One region of the Clostridium paraputrificum AGR2156 genome, then DNA from elsewhere that is predicted to be linked to it. Evidence: riboswitches for the same ligand, from Rfam matches in the RefSeq annotation. Region 1 holds a riboswitch; each other region holds the start of a gene.
What was found. A riboswitch is a leader RNA that binds a small molecule or an ion and turns the genes downstream of it on or off. The one in region 1 is predicted to bind thiamine pyrophosphate.
Positions count from the first base shown of each region.

Region 2: it holds a riboswitch for thiamine pyrophosphate, as region 1 does, so the genes downstream of both, G594_RS0100635 (ABC transporter permease) here and thiW (energy coupling factor transporter S component ThiW) in region 1, are expected to answer to the same signal.
Region 3: it holds a riboswitch for thiamine pyrophosphate, as region 1 does, so the genes downstream of both, thiD (bifunctional hydroxymethylpyrimidine kinase/phosphomethylpyrimidine kinase) here and thiW (energy coupling factor transporter S component ThiW) in region 1, are expected to answer to the same signal.

Region 1 is NZ_AUJC01000010.1:178,511-182,757, reverse strand. It holds gene G594_RS0111845 (hypothetical protein) at 138-617, opposite strand; gene sdaAB (L-serine ammonia-lyase, iron-sulfur-dependent subunit beta) at 748-1,428, shown strand; gene sdaAA (L-serine ammonia-lyase, iron-sulfur-dependent, subunit alpha) at 1,428-2,309, shown strand; TPP riboswitch at 2,338-2,445, shown strand; gene thiW (energy coupling factor transporter S component ThiW) at 2,692-3,195, shown strand; gene recQ (DNA helicase RecQ) at 3,245-4,247, shown strand, end outside.
Region 2 is NZ_AUJC01000001.1:137,195-141,441, reverse strand. It holds gene G594_RS0100650 (ABC transporter substrate-binding protein) at 1-79, shown strand, start outside; gene G594_RS0100645 (MraY family glycosyltransferase) at 249-1,223, shown strand; gene G594_RS0100640 (TatD family hydrolase) at 1,442-2,179, shown strand; TPP riboswitch at 2,235-2,339, shown strand; gene G594_RS0100635 (ABC transporter permease) at 2,449-3,225, shown strand; gene G594_RS0100630 (ABC transporter substrate-binding protein) at 3,227-4,231, shown strand; gene G594_RS0100625 (ABC transporter ATP-binding protein) at 4,212-4,247, shown strand, end outside.
Region 3 is NZ_AUJC01000008.1:167,878-172,124, reverse strand. It holds gene thiE (thiamine phosphate synthase) at 1-366, opposite strand, end outside; gene thiM (hydroxyethylthiazole kinase) at 353-1,186, opposite strand; gene thiD (bifunctional hydroxymethylpyrimidine kinase/phosphomethylpyrimidine kinase) at 1,186-2,007, opposite strand; TPP riboswitch at 2,065-2,177, opposite strand; gene G594_RS19915 (rubredoxin) at 2,326-2,490, shown strand; gene G594_RS0109930 ([Fe-Fe] hydrogenase large subunit C-terminal domain-containing protein) at 2,595-3,944, shown strand; gene G594_RS0109925 (MerR family transcriptional regulator) at 3,982-4,247, opposite strand, start outside.

The sequences.
Region 1 (4,247 bases):
ATTATTTTTATTATTAAGAAAAGAATTTTTCTTATAATAATTCTAAAAAATATATATTTATATAAATATGTAAATATACAACAATAAAAAAAGAGAATCCTTGCTATAGATTCTCTTTTATCAGTATCAATATTAAACTATCTACTTAACTTTTTAACTGCAACATTTTTATTTTCTAATTTCTCTATTAGGTAATCAATATCTCCAGCTTTAAGAATATAAGATAACTTTTTCGCTTTATCATTAAATTCAAAGGAGATAATTTTTTTGGGAGAACCTTTGTCCCATTTAACAGTTACGCACCTTATGCTCTCATATTTAAATTTATTATTAAATAGAACCATGCTATCTCTAGAAAACATTACTAGATTAAAGACAAAAGAAACAAAAAGCAAAACAAAAAATAAAATTATTCCTATAGTTGTAGTTTCAACAACAGACATATATAAAAGTAGTAAAGCAGCACAGAAAAAGTTCATTTTATCTTTGAAAAATATTTTAAGATGTAACTCTCTTTGATTTCCATAAAAATCACATATGTTTAATAAGAAATATAAAGCAAATAATATTCCTAGGAAGATTGCAAAACCAAAAATTATATTAAGAATAATGTTCATAAAAAAATCCCTTTCATTGTTGTGGGGGGGAATAAATTCCATAAATTAAGTATAGCAAAATAAAGATTGATAATACAGATAAAATTACTTAAACTAAAAGTAAAATAACTAATGATTAAGGAGAGGTTTTATGAAGAGCGTAGGCGTTTTTGATATTTTAGGTCCTATAATGGTTGGTCCATCAAGTTCTCACACTGCAGGAGCTGCAAGACTTGGAAAAGTAGCAAGATCTGTAGCTAATGGTCCCTTAAAAAGCGTAAAGTTTTTATTGCATGGTTCTTTTGGGAAAACCTATAAGGGACATGGAACAGATAGAGCATTAGTTGCTGGAATACTTGGAATGGAGCCTAGTGATATAAGATTAAGAGAGTCTCTAGAAATTGCTAAGAGAGAAGGGTTAGAATTTGAATTTATAGAAACAGATTTAGGAGATGCTCACCCAAATACTGTTAAGTTTATTATGGAAACTAAGAAAGGAAATTACTGTGAAGTTATAGGTTCTTCCATTGGTGGAGGAAGTATACAGATAACAGAAGTAAATGGCAATAAAGTGGAATTTACTGGAGATTATCCAACATTAATAATATCTCACCAAGATGTACCTGGAGCAGTTTCTAATGTTACCTCGATACTTTATAAAGAACACATAAATATTGCTTTTATGAAGGTTTTTAGAAAGCAAAGAGGTAAGGGGGCTACAATGGTATTTGAAGTAGATAATAGATTAAACGATGATGTAATAGATGAAATTAAAGGGATAGATTCTATAAGTAGAGTTATTAGAATAAATCCAGTTAAGGAGGAGGAATAATGGATATAGCAAGAAGTGGAGAAGAACTTTTGAAAATTTGCCAAGAGGAGAATATATCTCTTAGCGAATATGCTATAAGATATGAAATAGAAGATAAGGGAATATCAAGAGAAGAACTTTTTGAAAAGATGAGAAAAAATCTACATGTTATGATAACATCTGCTAACGAGGGAATGGAAAAAGAAGTTTATTCAGTTAGTGGTCTTATAGGTGGAGATGCATATAAATTAAAAAAGTATCTTGAAAAAGGAGAGACATTAACAGGGGATACTATGGTATTAGCCATGGCTATGGCATTATCCTCATCAGAAGTAAATGCAGCTATGGGGAAAATTGTAGCATGTCCTACTGCAGGTTCTTGTGGAATATTACCGGCAGTTATTTTAGCAGCAGGAAAAAGATTAAATAAAACAGAAGATGAAATGATAGAAGGATTATTTGCATCAGCAGCTGTGGGAATGATAATAGGTATGAATGCAACACTAGCTGGAGCAGAAGGTGGATGCCAAGCAGAATGTGGTTCAGCTTCAGCAATGGGAGCAGCAGCTGTAGTAGAAATGATGGGTGGTACTCCTAAGATGAGTTTAGATGCAGGTGCAATAGTACTAAAGAATGTACTTGGACTAGTATGTGACCCAGTTGCTGGATTAGTTGAAATACCATGCGCAAAAAGAAATTCTTCGGGAGCTATTAGTGCTTTATGTACAGCTGATTTGGTTATGGCAGGTGTAGAATCAAAAATACCTTTTGATGATGCAGTTTCTGCAATGTATAAGGTAGGTAAATCTCTTCCAGCATCATTAAGAGAAACTGCTTTAGGTGGAGTTGCTATAACTAAAGCAGGATTAATGCTAAAAAAGAAAGTTTACGGAGAAGAGTAAAACTGGTAAGATAAAAGTGAAAATTACATAAATTTACTAGGGGAGCTAGTGCTCTGGCTGAGAATGGAAAGAAAGTTCCTAAACCCTTGAACCTGATATGGTTAGAACCATCGTAGGGAAGTGATAAATTAAAAATATAAAAGTTTATTTGCGTGGCCCTATTAGGCTACGCTTTTTTATTCTTTAGGAAAGTAGATTTATTATTAATTGAGGATAACTTCAACAATTTGGCTATATATTCGCTAATTTATGCCTAAAGAATTAAAAAAATTATATGAGATTGGTCTTTTGCTCACATGCTTTTCTTAAAGCAGAGTGTGATGAAAAAATCGAAGACTCGGTAAGTTCATATTGACGATTTTTTTACGAATTGGAGGTAAATATGGAGAAAAAGGGATTATCAAAAAAATTAGCATTAAGTGGTGTGCTTATAGCAATAGCAACTATATTGGGAACTTTTTCAATTCCTATATTTGGAGCAAGAATGTCCCCAGTACAACATTTTGTAAATGTGGTTACAGCTGTTACATTAGGTCCAGGATATGCTTTAGGAAATGCATTTATAGCTTCTACCCTTAGAAATATTTTAGGTACTGGCAGTCTTTTAGCCTTTCCAGGGAGTATGATAGGAGCATTTTTATCAGGAGTTTTATATAAAAAGTTTAATAATATAGAAGCAGGATTATTAGGAGAAATAATTGGGACAGGCTTTATAGGGGCCTTAGTTGCATATCCCATTTCAACTTTAATCTTAGGTAAAGAAGTTGCACTGTTTGCTTATGTTATACCATTTTGTATTAGCTGTATAGGTGGAGGAATAATAGCTTATACATTTTTAAAGATATCAACAGTTAGAAAAGTTTTGTTCTCTTTTTTTATTGATTAAAATATTGTAAAATGGACAATAGTAAAGAAATATAGAAAGAGGTGAGTATTTGAATATCAAAGATACAGCTTTATATGCATTAAAAAAATTTTATGGATATAATAGCTTTAGACCAGGGCAAATGAACATAATTTTTAATATTCTATCTAAGAAGGATGTTTTTTGTATAATGCCAACAGGCGCTGGTAAGTCAATTTGCTATCAAATACCAGCCTTAATAATGAATGGTGTTACCTTAGTAATATCTCCTTTAATATCCTTAATGAAGGATCAAGTAGACTCCCTTAAGGAGAATGGTATTACTGCTACATATATAAATAGCACTCAAAGTATGGAGGAAATAAAGGATATACTTAAGGATGCATCTTTAGGTTTATATAAATTAATATATATTGCACCAGAGAGATTAGAGTCTAAAGTTTTTGTTCAAATGATAAGAAATTTACATATTTCGCAGGTGGCGGTAGATGAAGCACACTGTGTTTCAGAATGGGGACATGATTTTAGAATTAGTTATAGATATATAAAACCTTTTGTGGATTTGTTACCTAATAGGCCAGTTATATCTGCATTTACAGGTACTGCTACAGATGAAGTTAAAGAGGATTCTATGAATCTTTTAGGACTAAGAAATCCAATAAAATATGTAGGTGATATAAATAGAGAAAATCTTTCTATTAATATTTTCAAAGAAGAGGATAAGTTAGAAGGAATTAAGGATATTATAAGAGAGCATGAAGATGAATCTGGAATAATATACTGTTTGTCTAGAAAAGAAGTGGAAAATTTATATACTTATTTAAGGGAGTATGGGTATAATGTATCAATGTATCATGGAGGGCTAGAAGATTATGATAAGGAAAAAGCTCAAGATGATTTTTTATTTGAAAGAACAAATATTATGGTAGCTACTAATGCATTTGGTATGGGAATAGATAAATCAAATGTAAGATACATAGTTCATTGTACAATTCCTAAAAATCTTGAATCTTATTATCAAGAAATTGGTAGAGGGGGAAGAGATGGGGAAGCTTGTAAGTGTTATCTTTTTT
Region 2 (4,247 bases), on a different contig from region 1:
ATTAGCAAATATAAAATCTCAAGTTAATAGTAAATTTTCAAAGGAAATTAAGATATTAAAAAATAAAATAAAAGTATAGGCGCATTATATAAAATAATGTATTATTTAGATGGAAAGGTATATAATATTAATTTTTTTGTAATTGATTAAAAAACTACATAATAGTATAATTCTTATGTAAGTATACACTTAAGTGTATTGTGACCTTAAAGTATAATGACAGAAAACGTTAAGGAGAAGAGTTTATAATGCAAGTTAATATACAACATTATATAATAGCATTGCTAGCAACTTTCTTAATTGTATATTTAGTTATACCTCAATTAATGAAAATTGCCTTAAAAGTTGGATTTACAGATAAACCTACAGAAAGAAAGAAGCACAGGGGAGAGATACCTCTTTGTGGCGGTTTAGGAATTTACATAGGTTTCTTTATTGTTAGCTTTATTATGTTTAGATGGTTAGGGATAAAGAATAGTGAATATGTATGGGTATTTATAGCTACTACTTTAATCTTAGGAATTGGATTAGTAGATGATTATTATAAATCTAAGGGAAAGGAATTTGCTATATATCCAAGATTAATAGTACAGATATTTGCAGCTATTTTAGTTTATAAGTCAGGCGTAGTTTTTTTGGGGTTTACTAATCCTTTAACTGGAATATATATATCTTTACCTGAGTGGATTCAATTTGTATTAACTATAACTTGGATATTTGGTGTTACTACAGTTATAAATTGGTCTGATGGAATGGATGGCCTAGCAGGAGGAATATCTTTAATATCATCAATGACCTTCTTTGTTGCAGCAATTGTATTAAAACAGGGAGAGTCTGCAGTATTATCAATTATACTTGGAGGGGCAATTTTAGGATTTTTGAAGTATAATAAGTATCCAGCAAAGGTTTTTATGGGAGATTCAGGAGCTAATGTAATTGGATTTCTATTAAGTATAATAGCTATTGATGGTGCATTTAAACAAGCTACAATAATGAGTTTATTTATACCAATATTAGCTTTGGCAGTGCCTATTTTTGATAACCTTTTTGTTATATTTAAAAGATTCACTGAGGGGAAGCCAGTTTATCAAGCAGATAGAAGTCAAATGCACTATAGGCTTGAAGAAAAGGGACTAACAGTTCAGCAAAGTGTAAATTATATAATGATTATTAGTTTAGGATTTAGTATTATTTCAATAATATTATTATTGTTAAAATACTAATTTTAGATAATAGAGATGTGGATGAGAAATTGCTTTGCAGTTTCTCTTTATTTTTAGGTAAAAAGCAAGGTAAGAAGGTACAAGAGTTAGTTAAGATAATTAAGATAAGAAGATTAATTGAGATGAACTTATACAATCCCTTAGGATTGTATTCCTAAACTATTCACCATTCGCTCTTATCTATTCACTAACTATTCACTGATTAAAGGAGGGGTTTTATGTACATAGATGGTCATACACATTTAGATTATTTTAAGGAGAACATAGATAAAGCTATTGAGGATATAAATAAAAATAAGATTATTACATTAGCTAATAGTATGGATATAGATAGTTACCTTTTAAATGAGGAGTATGGAAAGAGAAGTGAATATATAATTCCTTGTTTTGGTATTCATCCATGGAGTGCTGGAAGTTTTTCTGGAGAGTTAGAGGAGCTGATTCCATATATAGAAGAGAGTAAGGTTATTGGTGAAATTGGATTAGACTATGTTTGGGTTGAGGATAAGAGTACTTTTCCTAAGCAAAGAGAAATATTTAAGTTTATATTGAAGGAAAGCATTAAGAGGAAAAAGATAGTCTGTCTTCATACTAAAGGAGCAGAGGAAGAGATTTATAATATTTTGAAGGAACATAGCTATAATAAAGTTATTATTCATTGGTACAGTGGAAATTTAGACGTATTAGATAAGTTTATAAAGCTTGGCTGCTATTTTACTATAAGTGTCGATATAGGATATTCTAAGGTTACAGAAGAGGTGTTAAAGCGTATTCCTTTAGATAAACTCCTTTCTGAAACAGATGGGCCAACAGCATTAGAGTGGGTTAATGGAGTTTATGGATATCCAAGTGAGGTTAAGAGAGTTGTAAATGATATTTCTAAGCTTTTGAAAAGGGATGATATTAAGTCGATAATAATGGAAAATTGGAGAAAACTAATGGACAATGATTATTAATTATTGACTAATGAAGCAATAAGGGTTAATATGAAATAGTAAAATTAAACAAGAAAAGATTTATCTGGGGAGGCTTAAGAGATAGCCTGAGAGGAATAAGTTATTCGACCCATGACCTGATTTGGATAATGCCAACGTAGGAAGATAAAATATGTATAATAAATAGTTATCTAACGCATAGTATTTTCAGATTAGGAAGTACTATGCTTTTTTTACTTTTCAGAAAAGTATAGTATTGATCAATATACTAAAGAGAAGGAGGGGGAGTTTTGAATAAAATAAAAAGAATTAGTAACAAGTTAGTGCCATTAGTTTTCCTATTAGTTTTTTTAGCTATATGGGAAGGTGTAATAGAGTTAGGTGGAGTTGAAAAGTACATAATGCCAGCACCTACAGACATTGTTAAAGCAATAGTTAAAGATTTTAATACTCTGCTTCCACATATTATAGCTACACTGTATGAAAGTTTAGTAGGTTTTATTATCGCTATAGTATTAGCACTTGTTTTAGCAATAATAATGGATTTAGTACCATTTATAAAGAAGGGATTATATCCACTGCTTGTAGTATCTCAAACTGTGCCAGTTATAGCTTTAGCACCTTTATTTATAATATGGTTTGGTTTTGGAGCATTACCTAAAATTATAGTAGTTGTAATAGTATGCGTCTTCCCAATTGTAATTAGTATTTCAGATGGCTTAGAAAATGTAGATAAGGATTTTATTAATCATTTTAAGCTTATGGGTGCATCTAAGTTTAAAATATTTACTCATTTAAAGCTACCTTATGGGATAATTAATTTCTTTTCTGGTGTTAGAATTGCGGCAACCTACAGTATAATGGGTGCAGTGATTGGAGAATGGTTAGGAGGAGATAAGGGACTAGGTGTATATATGACTAGAGCAAGGAGTGCTTATGCACTAGATAAGATGTTTGGGGCTATTGTAATAATAGTTATATTAAGTATGGCTATTTTCTTTATGATAGGCTTAGTAGAAAGATTAGTTACACCATGGAACAAAAAGATAAAGGATGGAGGAGAATAATATGAAAAAAAGAAGAATGGTATCAATAATATCAATGGCATTAGCTTCAATAATGATGTTGTCAGGATGTGGAGCATCAAAGAAAAGTGAGGGAGAAGAGGGGTTAGAAAAGGTTAAGGTTATTTTAGACTGGACTCCTAATACTAATCATACAGGTATATATGTAGCAAAAGAAAAGGGATATTTTAAAGAGTTAGGGCTAGATGTAGAAATAATACAACCCTCAGAAGGATCATCGCTTCAACTTGTTGCAGCTGGGAAAGGTGATTTTGCAATAACATATCAAGAGGATTTAACTTATGCAAGAACATCTGATTCACCAATGCCTGTTAAGGCAATTGCAACAATAATACAACATAATACATCAGGTTTTGCATCTCCTAAGGAGAAGAATATAGAAACAGTAAAAGACTTTGAAGGAAAGGTTTATGGAGGCTTTGGAGGCCCTAGTGAAAAGGCTATTCTTCAAGCTGTTATGGAAAAGGCAGGAGCAGATTTTTCGAAACTAACTACAGTTGATGTAGGAACTGAAGATTTCTTTATTGCAACTAAGAATAACTTAGATTTTGAATGGACTTTTGAAGGGTGGACTAATATATCTGCAAAGCTTAGAAACTTTGATATTAATTATATCCCATTAAGAGAATTGGATGAAAGATTAGATTACTATACTCCAATTATTGCTTCATCAGAAAGTACTTTAAATGAAAAGAGTGACATGGTTAAGAAGTTTATGGAGGCAACTTCAAAAGGTTATGAATTTGCAATTAATAACCCTGAAGAATCAGCTGAAATTTTAGTTAAGGAAGTACCTGAAATAGATAAGGATTTAGCTGTAGAAAGTCAAAAGTTCTTAGCTAAAGAATATAAATCAGATGCAAATAGATGGGGAGAAATGAAGGATAGTGTATGGGATAATTATACTCAATTTATGTTGGAGTACAAATTAATAAACAAAGATATGAAAGCAAGCGAGGCTTATACAAATGAGTTCTTACCAAAATAAAATGCTACTTAGAGGA
Region 3 (4,247 bases), on a different contig from region 1:
ATCCTTCTCAGCTTTTAGAGATTCTTGTAAAGTGGCAGCAGATACTCCTAGTATTTTATCTTTACCTAGAATCTTTCTAGCTACCGAAGCAGGTAAATCCTTTTGACCTATATGAAGGCCATCAGCATCAATAGCTAGTGCAATATCTAATCTATCATTAATTATTAGAGGTATATTATACCTTGAAGTTACTTCTTTAACCTTAATAGCTATTTCATAGAATTCTCTAGAAGTAACATTCTTTTCTCTTAATTGAACTAAGGTTACTCCACCTAAAATGCTCTCCTCTATACATTTTATTAAATCTCTTCCTCTTAAAACATCTCTATCTGTTACAAGATAAAGTGTATAATCAACATTCTTCATTTATTTTACCTCTTTTCTCAATTACTTCCTTTGATAAATTATAAATATTATCCATAAGCTTAACCTTAAAAGTACCTGTTCCTTCACCTTCTTTTAGACTTTCATAAGCTAATTCTCCAGATATCCCCATAGAAACAACTCCACTTAAAGCTGCTAGAAGGTTGTCCTCATTAGTCCCTAAATATGATCCAATAAGAGAAGAACACATACATCCTGTGCCTGTAATCTTAGACATAATTTTATGTCCATTTTCCACTGTATAAATCATCTTTCCATCTGTAACAATATCAACTGCTCCTGTTATAGCTATTATTGAACCTACCCTTTTAGAGAAATCCTTTGCTAAAAGTTTACCTTTCTCTAGCTCATCCTTTATAGAAGTATCATATAATGAATCTACTCCTTTAGTTTTTGTATTAATTCCATATAGAGTCTTTATCTCAGATAAATTTCCCCTTATTACAGCTAACTCAATATTATCCATTATAGTTTTTGCTACTTTTGTCCTGTATGGTGTAGCCCCTGCACCAACTGGGTCCAAAATGACAGGAATTCCAACTTCATTAGCCTTCTTTCCAGCCTTAATCATACATTCTACTGTTCTAGAATTTAATGTACCTATATTTATTACAAGAGAAGATGCTATAGAAGTCATAGCCTCAACCTCATTTATATCATCTGCCATAACAGGTGATGCACCAATGCTTAGAGTAATATTAGCACAGTCATTCACTGTTACATAGTTAGTAATATGATGTACTAAAGGTGCTCTCTCTCTCACATTTTCTAATAAATTACCTATATAAGTTTTTATATCCATTATTCTATCACACCACTTTTCTTATATAATTCATAAAAATGGTTTGTAGGTCCAACACCCTTACCTATATCTAAAGAATGCTTAATTGCAACTGTAATATATCTCTTTGCTTCACTTATTGCTTCTTCCATAGATAATCCTCGTGCAAGATTTGCAGTTATTGTTGATGATAAAGTACAACCTGTTCCATGTGTATTCTTTGTGTCAATTCTTTCAGAAGTAAAATAGTGAAATTCTTCTCCGTTAAAAAGCACATCTATAGCTTCACCATCTAGGTGTCCACCTTTTAATAGAACATTTTTACATCCCAATTTAATTAGTTCTTTACAAGCATCACACATGTCTTCTTTTGTTTTTATATTTATAATTGATGACCCTATTTCTTTAAGAATTTCTTCAGCTTCAGGAATATTGGGCGTTATTAAATCTGCTAAGGGCAATAGATTTTTAATTAAAGTCTTTTTAGACTCTGGTTTTAGTAAGGAAAACCCACTTTTAGAAATCATAACTGGATCTATTATCAAATTAGTTGGTTTATATTGTCTAAGTTCTTCTGCAATAGCATTTATAGTTTCTATCTTAGAAACCATTCCAATCTTTACTCCATCTACCCTAATATCAGTAAATATTGCGTCAATTTGATTCTTTATTATTTCATCATCAATATCTTGTACACTAAATACTCCTTGAGTATTTTGAGCAGTTACTGCAGTAATTACGCTCATTCCATAAACATAATTTGCACTAAAAGCTTTTAAATCCGCTTGAATTCCAGCTCCTCCACAGCTATCAGAGCCTGCAATTGTTAAACAATGTTTCATCATAAATTCCTCCTTAAAGTAAAAAAAGTACAAGCAGAAGATGCTTGTACCTTAAAATCAAATTACATTAACAACTTCCTACGCTGGTATTAACCAAACAGGTTCCTAGGGTTAGAAAGTATAAGGCTTTCACTCTCAGCTTACCAATTTAAGCACCCCTGTGTTTCTATTATCTAAAATAACTTTATCATAATATACCATTTTTCTCAAGTGTAGTCATATTTTAATAATTTATATATATTTATTAAAGTAATAGTACACAATCAATATAAATGCATATACTTTTATTAAGTTTATAACAGAAAAGGAGAAAATGAAATGAAACAATATGTTTGTTCCATTTGTGGCTATATTTATGACCCAGAAATAGGTGACGAAGATAATGGAGTTGAATCTGGAACACCATTTGAAGATTTGCCTTATGAATGGACATGCCCAATTTGTAATGCTACAAAAGAAAGCTTTGAAGAAGTAATTGAATAATTAAACTATTCTATAAAAGAAACTCCAATAGGGGTTTTCTTTTTTTTGAATAAATATTGTATTTTTACATATACTAATTTATAAATTTCCAGTAGGAGGGTATTATGCATAATAAATATAATGATTTATTTGATACATTAGTTAAATCTTATTATGAGGGTGATTTCGACACAACTTTAAACAGAATTATTACTTGTCATGAATCATCTCCACAGGAAACATTTGAAATTATAACTTCTCTTTGTGGAGTAAAAATAGAATTTGATAACAATTATTTATATAACTTAAAGAAAGCTATTACTCATTATACAGTTCAAAAAAAAGTTGTAGAAAAACTTCAATGTTGTAGTGACGATTCTTGCAAGGGTGATGATAACAAATATAACTGCCAAAGAGCCTGTCCTTTTGATGCAATATATTTTGATGAAGAAAAAGGAAGTACTGAAATAGATGGTGATAAGTGTTTAGGTTGTGGCATATGTATAGATTCATGTAAATCTGGAAGAATCTTAGATAAGGTTCAATATATCCCAATAATAGACTTAATAAAAAATAATAAAACTGTTATTGCAGCTGTTGCCCCTGCTATAAGTGGTCAATTTGGTGATGATGTAACTATGGATCAACTAAGAGCTGCTTTTATTCAAATGGGCTTTACCGATATGATTGAAGTTGCTTTTGCAGCAGATATTCTAAGTATAAAAGAAGCTGTTGAATTTAATAAACATGTAAAGGGTCCTAATGATTTAATGATTACATCCTGTTGTTGCCCTATGTGGGTTGGAATGCTTAAGAAAGTATATAATGAATTAATTGATGATCTTTCTCCTTCTGTTTCTCCAATGGTTGCAGCAGGTAGAGTAATTAAGAAATTAAATCCTGATGCTAAGGTTGTTTTTGTTGGTCCTTGTATTGCTAAAAAAGCTGAAGCTAAAGAAAAGGATGTGGCTGGTGCCATAGATTTTGTACTTACTTTCCAAGAGGTTGATGAAATTTTTAACGCTATGGATATAAGACCAAGAGATTTAGAAGGAGTACCAACTAAGGAATATGCCTCTAAGGGTGGTAGATTATATGCGAGAACTGGTGGTGTATCAGTAGCAGTACATGATGTATTGAATGAGCTATATCCTGACCAAATAAAGAACTTTAAAGCTGTTCAAGCAAATGGTGTGATTGAATGTAAGAAGATTTTAAATTCTGCCTTAAATGGGGAAATAAATGCTAGTTTCCTTGAAGGAATGGGATGTGTTGGCGGATGTGTTGGTGGACCTAAAGCTAATATTCCTACTGCTAGAGGAAAGGAAGCTGTAGATAATTTTGCTAAGGAATCTGCAATTCAGGTGCCTGTCCACTCTGATACCTTGGATGATGTGTTAGGCCGATTAGGAATAGAGTCTTTAAAAGACTTTGAAGATAAGGATAAAATCCAATTATTTGAAAGAGAATTTTAGAAGGAGTAAACACTGTTATCATCAGTGTTTACTCCTTTTATTCATCAACTCTAATTATTTTATAATTTTCATCATATTTTATTCCTAGTTCTTTAGATAACTTATCATTTATAAGGTTAAGCTTTTCGCTATACTCTCTATATTCCTTACTTAGCACCTTCATATTTGGAATAAACACTTCATAATATCCACTTTCCTTGTAGAAGTTCATGAGTTTTTTCTTGAAATTAAAAAATGGATTTAAATATGGTAAAAGCCGCCACTCTTTTTGTTTATCTACGTATCCTAATAGCTCTTTTTTAT